DNA from 2 places in the Paenibacillus sp. FSL R5-0914 genome. Region 1 is predicted to be linked to the other one. Evidence: riboswitches for the same ligand, from Rfam matches in the RefSeq annotation. Region 1 holds a riboswitch; the other holds the start of a gene.
The links. A riboswitch is a leader RNA that binds a small molecule or an ion and turns the genes downstream of it on or off. The one in region 1 is predicted to bind thiamine pyrophosphate.

Region 1 (4,429 bases):
TTGTCCTTTTGTAATTGCATTTAGAAACTTTTTGAAATAGGATTCAGAATTTTGTATTCCTTGATCGCTGGCGACAAGGACTAGCTCATAATAATCGGGGACTCCGTAATCCGTGGGATTGAACGAGTTCACGCGATGACCTTCTTTTTCCAAGATTAATTGTTCGTGGTTAATGAACCCTCCCATAATAGCATCCACTTGCCCCGTCGCAATCGCCGGAATAAGATCAAAGCCTACGTCTATTAATTTGCTGGCCTTAGGGTCACCCCCATCGTTTTGGATCATCGTACGAATCATGGCTTCATAAAGAGGAATGGAAGAATACCCAATCTGTTTACCTGTGAGGTCTTTTGGACTATGAATGTCACCAGCCTGAGGTACCATTAAATGATTAAGCGGATGCCTCACAATCGCAGCAATCGAACGTACTGGAATGTTCTCACTGCGTGCCATGAGCACCTGAGGTTGATAGCTAAGCGCTAAATCGATTTGATTCGCTGCTACAAGTTTCAGTGCGTCATTGCTGTCTGCGGGCATTTGGATCTCTACGTCCAGACCTTCCTCTTGGAAATAACCATTCTGCTCAGCAGCATATAAAAAAGAGTGAACGGCATTGGGATACCAATCGAGCATAATCGTCAGCTTGTGCGTTTGTTTAATTTCGTTATTAGATGAATTAGCAGGAGGACTACTTACATTGGATGCTTTTCCGCAGCTGGTGAAGATTAGGAGTGAACATATGAGAAATACGGGAATAAGCCATTTTCTTTGGAAATTAAAATCATTCATTGCTTAGATCCTCTTTTCTTTAAAAATAATGGTTCGAGCAGAGCTATCATCAGAAACAACACTACACCGAGCGCGGACAACAGAAATACAGCGGCGAACATTTCGGCACTTTGCATATTTCCGGCCATCCTTCTGCTAAAGTAACCGAGTCCTTTGCTGCCGCCGAGCCATTCGCCGATGGTTGCTCCAATCACGCAGTACACAATGGATAGCTTTAGTCCTGAGAAAAAAGAGGGCAGCGCCAGCGGGATTTGGGTTTTAGCAAGCAGTTGCCAGCGGTTTGCGCCAAATGTTAACAATAAGTCTTTGTAGGCTGGACCACTTGTACGAAGTCCGTCATATGTACTCACAACGACTGGAAAAAAAGCAGTTAGAAACACAACAGCCACTTTGCTCCACAGCGTATACCCGAACCACATAATAAAAATGGGGGATAGCGCGATTAACGGGATCGTCTGACTGATAATAAGGAACGGATAGATGGCCTTTTCAAGGGGGCGAAATAAGAACATTCCGGTGCCCAGCAGTGAACCACAGATAACCGAGAGAACAAAACCTACCAATATTTCCTGCAGTGTCGCCATTAAATGCGGTCTGAGTAATTGCCTGTGTTCGATCAATGCGATACCTATTGAAGAAGGTGCAGGTAGGATAAAGGCTGGAATCAAGTGAAGACGAACAGCTGATTCCCAGATCACAAGAATGAACAATAGCAGTAGAATGAAGGGGCCGTAATTGTTTAAATATTTTTTAAAAGGTATGGGATGCATACAGTCTCCGCTCCAACTCTTCCCGTAACGCTATAAACCGGGGTTCATAGTTCATCTTGTAATGTCTTGGCCTCGGTAAATCAACGACGATCTCCTGTAATTCGCTATGCATGCCTCCAGACAATAAATAAATCCGATCGCTTAGTAACAGCGCTTCCTCTAGATCATGGGTGATGAGCATCACTGTTTGATCCAGCTCATCCCAAAGCTCCAACAGCCAACGGTGTATCTCACGTTTGCTCATAGCGTCGAGCGCTCCAAATGGCTCATCTAGCAGCATAAGACCGGCCCCGCCGCCAGCTACAAGCGTTCGTAGAAATGCGACTCGCTGTTTCATGCCACCCGATAGCTCATGGGGATAAGCCCTCTCTACATCGGCCAAACCGAAGCGTGACAGCATTTCCCGAATGTGAGAGATCGTCTGTTGTTTACTAAACCTTGGTTTAATCTCCCAGGGCAAAAGACAGTTGTCGAGCACGGTTCTCCAAGGCAGCAGCAAATCCTGCTGAGGCATGTATGCGATCTGACCTAAGCGAGTAGAGGATGACGAGTTCGAATGAATTATTATTTTCCCATGAGTGGGTTCGAGCAATCCTGCTATAGTTTTGAAAAGCGTACTTTTTCCGCATCCGCTAACCCCAATGACAGAAACAAACTCACCTTGCCTGATATCCATGGATAGATCTGCGAATACAGGGGGTTGTTCTGATTCCGGAAAGGAGTAGGTTAAGCCTTGAATGGATAGGATTGTCGTGATGGTCGAACCTCCTAAAAAGTTTTGTGAGCGTTGGCTTCTTGGAAAGCATCGTACAAAATTTGCTTCGGAAGCCTACGCTTAAGTTTTGTGATTGATTGTAAACAAATAAAGACCCATTCATTTCCGGTGGGAAATAAATGGGTCAAAAAGTTCATTCAGCATAGGAACACTAAAAATGCATGGGATGAAAATTCTGCTCCACTTCCCTCCGCTGGTATGATCCAGATCAGGTTCCAAGGGTCCGGAGCTTGAAGCTCCGTCTCAGTCGGCCGACTCCCCTAGTGAAATAACAGGTCCATATTTAATTTGTTAATAAATATACCATATCTTTCTGAGATGTAAAGAGAGGATCTTGTGAAGGATTATTCTAAGAATGGGTAATATAAGGGTAGAGATTTACCTAATATTACAATTCCGATGTATATAATCGGAAAAAACCATTGACGGTAAACAGCAGCCAGTGTAGTATACAATTTACCGGATGAATTCCGGGTAAAGAGAGGGGAATTAATAATGAAAAAACTAAGTTTAACTATTCTATTGGCGTTAACCGTGGTGTTTGTAGCGGCCTGCGGCAATAATTCGAATACCGATACTTCTAAAAATTCTTCAGCTGGAACGAATGGTGGAAATACAGCCACTGCGCAAAACAGTCTGGAAGCTGTTAAAGCTAGCGGCAAATTGCGTATAGGAACAGAAGGGACGTATGCACCCTTTACTTATCATGACGCTTCGGGGAAACTGACCGGCTTTGACGTAGAAATTGCTGAGGAAGTAGCGAAGCGCCTCGGTGTTGAACCAGAATTTTTTGAGACACAGTGGGACGGTATTTTTGCTGGGATGGATGCCAAGCGTTTTGATGTTATTTTTAACGAAGTATCCATTAATGAAGATCGTAAAGTGAAATATGATTTTTCTGAACCGTATATCGTATCTAAAGCGGTATTGATAGTGAGTGAAAACAATGAGGATATCAAAACATTTGCAGATCTTAAGGGTAAAAAAGCTGGACAATCTCTAACCAGTAACCTGTCCGATATCGCCCGTGAGAACGGTGCTGAAATCGTTGCTACAGACGGGTTCAATCAAGCGATGGACCTATTGACCTCAGGCCGTATTGATGCGACTGTAAATGATGGTTTGTCTTATCTGGACCTGAAAAAGCAAAAGCCTGATGTGAAAATTAAAGTGGTAGATGAGATTCCTGACGGTTCGCAAAGCGCAGCTGTTTTCTTAAAAGGCAACGATGAGTTGGTAAAAGCAGTTAGTGATGCAATTGTTGAAATGAAGAGCGATGGCACATACTTAAAGATTTCTGAGAAATACTTTGGTGCTGACGTTTCAAAATAATACAAGGTTTCAGAAGCTAACCAGCTTGGAACCAAAAAAGGATGTCTAAAAATGGATGACCGCAAAATACAAATTTTCTTAGATTCACTGCTACCCCTGCTAAAAGCTGGGGTGGCTTTTACCATTCCTTTGGCATTGATATCATTTGCACTGGGACTGATCTTAGCGATATTGACTGCACTAGCTCGTCTCTCCCCGTGGGTACTTCCGAAGCTGATCGCTCGCTTTTATGTATGGGTCATTCGTGGAACCCCTTTGTTGGTACAACTGTTTATTATTTTCTATGGTTTGCCGGCAGTTGGAATCGTGCTCGACCCTTTCATAGCCGCAACCATTGGATTTACGCTTAGTGTAGGGGCTTATTCATCAGAAATTATACGTGCTGCTATCCTGTCTATACATAAAGGTCAGTGGGAAGCGGCCTTCTCCGTTGGGATGACTCGTACCCAGGCACTGCGCCGCGTTATACTGCCACAAGCTGCCCGTGTTTCTGTACCGCCGTTATCGAATTCCTTTATTAGCTTGGTCAAAGACACTTCACTGGCAGCGACCATTACCTATACGGAGATGTTCAGAACAGCACAGCAGGTTGCTTCCACCTCCTATGAGCCACTGCTGATCTATTGCGAAGCAGGATTGTTCTATTTACTATTCTGCTCAGTGTTATCAGCACTGCAAAATTACTTGGAGAAACGACTGAGTCGTTACTCTGCGAGCTAAAGGGGGAGACAATTATGATTGAAATACTTAATTTGCATAAATC
Region 2 (4,429 bases), on a different contig from region 1:
TAGAATGGTATCAACCTAATCCTTTTAGGGTAATGTCATCTATAAGCATATTCTGAGCACAAGGATGGACGATGAATGGATAAGCTTTCAACTGAGCCTTTATTACATACTGCGCTTATGCAGTTTATTTTTCCCTTTTCAATAAAAAAGGGCGATTCTAAGAAGCTTATCCAACAATTGCAGGATGATGGCTTCACACGTTTTTTTCTGGATAATAAAGAGTTAGAAAATGCCTATTACGGAGAAGATCACTGTGTTTCCCATGAACGGATGGAGCGCACCTATTTACCGTTTGCTGCACACATTCTTTTTCCACGCAAGAAGGACGTAGACTCTTTCTGCCGCTTTTCCAGAGTCAATAATCTGGACTGTATTCTAGAGATTCCTCAGCAGTCTATATTTTTTAAAATTCTTTCGACGGATATATTCATATGTCCTTTTCAGCTTGGATTTGTGACGATACGTGTCCAGCTTGAGGGGGATTCGATTCCCTTTAGTATTGCACTGGAATTCGCGGACCGCTTCCGGACGCTTGAGAATACCTTCGTACAGGATGACTACACCTATATCCATTGCGGGGAACAGACCTATGAGATGGTAGAGGATTTTGTCTTCCGAAATCTGGTGGATGGACTGGAGCCTTTTCTGGATCACTCGGATATCAATGGGGCTTATTTCGAGACCCTTCCCTTTTTCGTAGATGAAAGAATGCAGGTGCAAGCCTTTTATGGCTTTCAAAGTGAAGGAGATTCTGATGAGATTAGTATAAATATGCGCTATCGCGCCTCTCAGCTTGATGGAATTGATCTGAACGGGAAGCCCTATGCCAGTGCCAGCGATCCAGCGTATATTGCGAACTACTGTCATGAGCATTCCTATAATCGATGGGGCCCAGACTCGTATTATATGATGAATGAGCAGACCTTTTGCTGTCTAACCCGAGCTGAACCAAAGATCGCCGTTAGCCTCGCCAACCAGATGTACGGGCAATATTATTACGGATTTCTACTCAATATTTTCCACAAAATCGTTCTGCTAAAGCTGGCAAATATGCATTCCCGACTACGCATAAACCACGATTATGATGAGATCGATAATTTAATCTACTCGATTAATAAATTCTCGGCAAAGTTCTATTTCTTGGAGCTGATTTCACAGTCGCAAGGACGGGAGATTTTTCTTCAGCTGCGTAAAGTATACGGGAACGACGCTCTGTTCGAGGAAGTAAAAGAAACCTTGACTGACCTTTTTCAGTATCAAGATAAGTTCCAGTCGAAGCGCCGGGATAATCTGCTGATGATCCTCACTGTATTTACGGTGGTAAGTGGGATTTATGGCATGAATCAAGTCATTGACGATCTGGATGGAAAGATTCAATGGAGTAAGATGGTTAGCTATTCCCCCTTTGAGTTTCTTGCTCTTTTCGTGATTATGAGCGGGATAATGATCAGTGTTGTCCTTACGCTAGGTGCTCTGGTTACTGAGCTTAAGCGGCGTCATCGCAAGAAACATAAAGATCTGGATTAATGAAAACGGACGGAGAGATTTGAAAAATTTAGGAGCATGCTACTAGACATTCCGAGAACAGCCGTCTATAATACACCGTATGCAAGCATAAACGCCTTCAGCGTCCTTATAAAGACGATTAGCGTTTAAGCGAGAAATACCCGTTAACTTCATAGAACCAGGGGTGCTGGAATTGGCCGGCTGAGATTGTATCCCACAAGATACTGACCCTTATACCTGATCTGGATAATGCCAGCGTAGGAATCGCCAATTGGTTTTGGTCCCTGTGACCTTTACTAACCTTGCGCCAAGCCAGCGTCCCGATCACTCGGGGCGCTTTTTTTGTGTAGATCACAAAAGATGTAGAAGAAATGTACATACTACACTTTATGGTTCATGTTGGATGACGGGATCTGGCAACCTTAAAGGAGAGAAGAAGACATGCAAGTCAAAAAAGTACTTATGCTTAGCCTCACCTGTATGCTCATTCTTGCGATTGCCGGATGCGGCAGCAACAATGGGAATACAGCCGGAAACAAAGGAAATGCTGCGGAATCGAATGCAGCGACCGGATCAAATGCTCCAAAAGAGCTTACCAAAGTTAAGGTTGCACTGGATTGGACACCGAATACGAACCACACCGGTCTATACGTAGCCAAGGATCTTGGTTATTACGCGGAAGAAGGTCTGGATGTAGAAATCGTTCAACCTGGCGCAGCGGGTTCTGATACTATGGTTACCTCTGGCGAAGCTGCTTTTGGAATCAGCGCTCAGGAAGGATTGACTCTAGCTCGTCTACAAGGCGTTCCCCTTGTCTCGATTGCAGCCATTATTCAGCATAATACTTCGGGATTCGCCGCTCCAGTGGATCGCAATATTAAATCACCAAAAGATTTTGAGGGTAAAACTTACGGAGGTTGGGGCTCTCCCGCTGAGGAAGCAGCCATGAAGGCGATCATGGACCCTGTTGGTGGCGATGTGAAAAAGGTGAAGCTAATCAGTATTGGTGAAGCTGACTATTTTACTGCAGTCAAACGTGACATTGATTTCGCTTGGATCTTCTACGCTTGGACCGGTATTGAAGCCGAACTGCGTGGTGAGCCTCTGGATATGCTCTACTTGAAGGATTATGCGCCTCAGCTCGATTATTACACACCTGTGCTGACCACGAGTGAGAAGCAGATTTCTGAGAATCCAGATTTGGTGAAAGCTTTCCTGAAAGCCACATCGAAGGGTTATCAATATGCGATTGATCATCCAGAAGAGGCTGCCGCTACATTATCCAAGGCTGTGCCTGACCTTGATGCCGAGCTTGTCCTAGCTAGCCAAAAATGGCTTAGCCCGAAATATAAGGACGACGCCCCACGCTGGGGAGAGCAAAAAACCGAGGTCTGGCAGAATTACGGCGACTGGATGTATGATTTGAAGCTGCTGGACAAACCGCTGGATGCAGCTAGTGCATTCACGAATGATTTTTTACCGGCGGAGTAAATAACAATTATAAATGAATCACTTCGTTATCAAAGTTGGCTTTTTGAACTTACCTATTTCAATGAGAGTTCAAAAAGTCGACTTTCAGAACCAAGAAGGTTGAACGTTACTTGAGGAAGGAGGAACGGAGCGTAGTGATGTGCTACGTGAGTACCGGACTTCCCAAGTTCGTTCAAGATTCGACGTCGAATCTGCTTCCTGAAAACACTTCGTTATCAAAATTGACTTTTTGAGGTTACTTATACAATGAGAGGATTGATTATTGTGGCTAACACATTATTAAGCATTCAAGTAATTCCTAAGACTCCAAACAATGAGGACTCCATCCCATACGTAGATAAAGCGATTGAAGTTATTCAAAAATCCGGCGTTAAACATCAGGTGAATCCACTGGAAACTACTATGGAAGGTGAACTGAGCGAGCTCCTGGAGGTTGTACGTCAAATGCAGGAGGCGCTGATCGAAGCAGGTAGTCCAAGCGTGATCTCCCAAATCAAAATCGCTCATAATCCTAACGGAATCAGCATGGATAAATTGACGGAGAAATATCGGCCGTGAGATCGACCTGGAAGCTAATATGGCCGCCCCTTGTGGCGGTCGTCTTCTTTTTAACCGTATGGCAGTTATCTGTTTCTCTATTCCATATCGAATCCTGGATTCTGCCGAGTCCTGCTGATATTGCTCGCGAATCCACCAGTAATGCCTCAGGTCTCTGGGCTCATACGATGGCTACGCTCCGACTCACATTAATCGGTTTTCCTATTGGTACAGGTGTAGGCTTGATCGTCGCTCTACTTTTGCATCTTTTACCTTGGGCTAGACGGGCTTTTTATCCACTCATTATTCTGAGTCAAAATGTTCCCTCTATCGCACTCGGACCACTGCTTATCATCTGGTTTGGCTTCGGTCTTTTGCCCAAAATCGTGCTGATTACACTGGTATGCTTCTTCCCGGTAGCTGTCGCTGCAATGGGCGGCTTGTCTCAAAGTGATCAGGTCATGATGAATTATATGAAAATGGCTGGCGCAAGCAAGTGGCAAATCTTCACCAAGCTGGAGCTTCCGTCTTCTATCCCGGCACTATTTTCCGGTGTGAAAATATCTGCTACTTATGCGGTTATGGGAGCCGTGGTCGCTGAGTGGATTGGCGCGGATAAAGGGATTGGCTATTATATGCTGCTGCAAAAATCGGCTTACCGTACGGATCGGATGTTTGTCGCTATTGTTATTATTGTGCTCCTTAGTCTTGTGCTTTTTGCGATTATCGCCTTGCTCGAAAAATGGTTAGTTCGCTGGAAACCGCGCCGTAACTCATAGAAAGGAAGATGCCTGTATGTCTCAAGCGACGCAAATAGAGCAAAGAACAACTGAAAACATAAGCTCTCCTGAAGCTCATACTGCACCACCTGCTCTTGAAGTAAGCGGCATCTCCA

Region 2: it holds a riboswitch for thiamine pyrophosphate, as region 1 does, so the genes downstream of both, MKX60_RS01830 (ABC transporter substrate-binding protein) here and MKX60_RS17840 (ABC transporter ATP-binding protein) in region 1, are expected to answer to the same signal.

What each region holds. Positions count from the first base shown of each region.
Region 1 is NZ_JBBORH010000002.1:386,292-390,720, forward strand. It holds gene MKX60_RS17830 (ABC transporter substrate-binding protein) at 1-789, opposite strand, end outside; gene MKX60_RS17835 (ABC transporter permease) at 786-1,559, opposite strand; gene MKX60_RS17840 (ABC transporter ATP-binding protein) at 1,540-2,235, opposite strand; TPP riboswitch at 2,503-2,606, opposite strand; gene MKX60_RS17845 (amino acid ABC transporter substrate-binding protein) at 2,830-3,666, shown strand; gene MKX60_RS17850 (amino acid ABC transporter permease) at 3,718-4,386, shown strand; gene MKX60_RS17855 (amino acid ABC transporter ATP-binding protein) at 4,401-4,429, shown strand, end outside.
Region 2 is NZ_JBBORH010000001.1:435,290-439,718, forward strand. It holds gene MKX60_RS01825 (hypothetical protein) at 76-1,527, shown strand; TPP riboswitch at 1,677-1,787, shown strand; gene MKX60_RS01830 (ABC transporter substrate-binding protein) at 1,948-2,997, shown strand; gene MKX60_RS01835 (thiamine-binding protein) at 3,262-3,555, shown strand; gene MKX60_RS01840 (ABC transporter permease) at 3,552-4,313, shown strand; gene MKX60_RS01845 (ABC transporter ATP-binding protein) at 4,330-4,429, shown strand, end outside.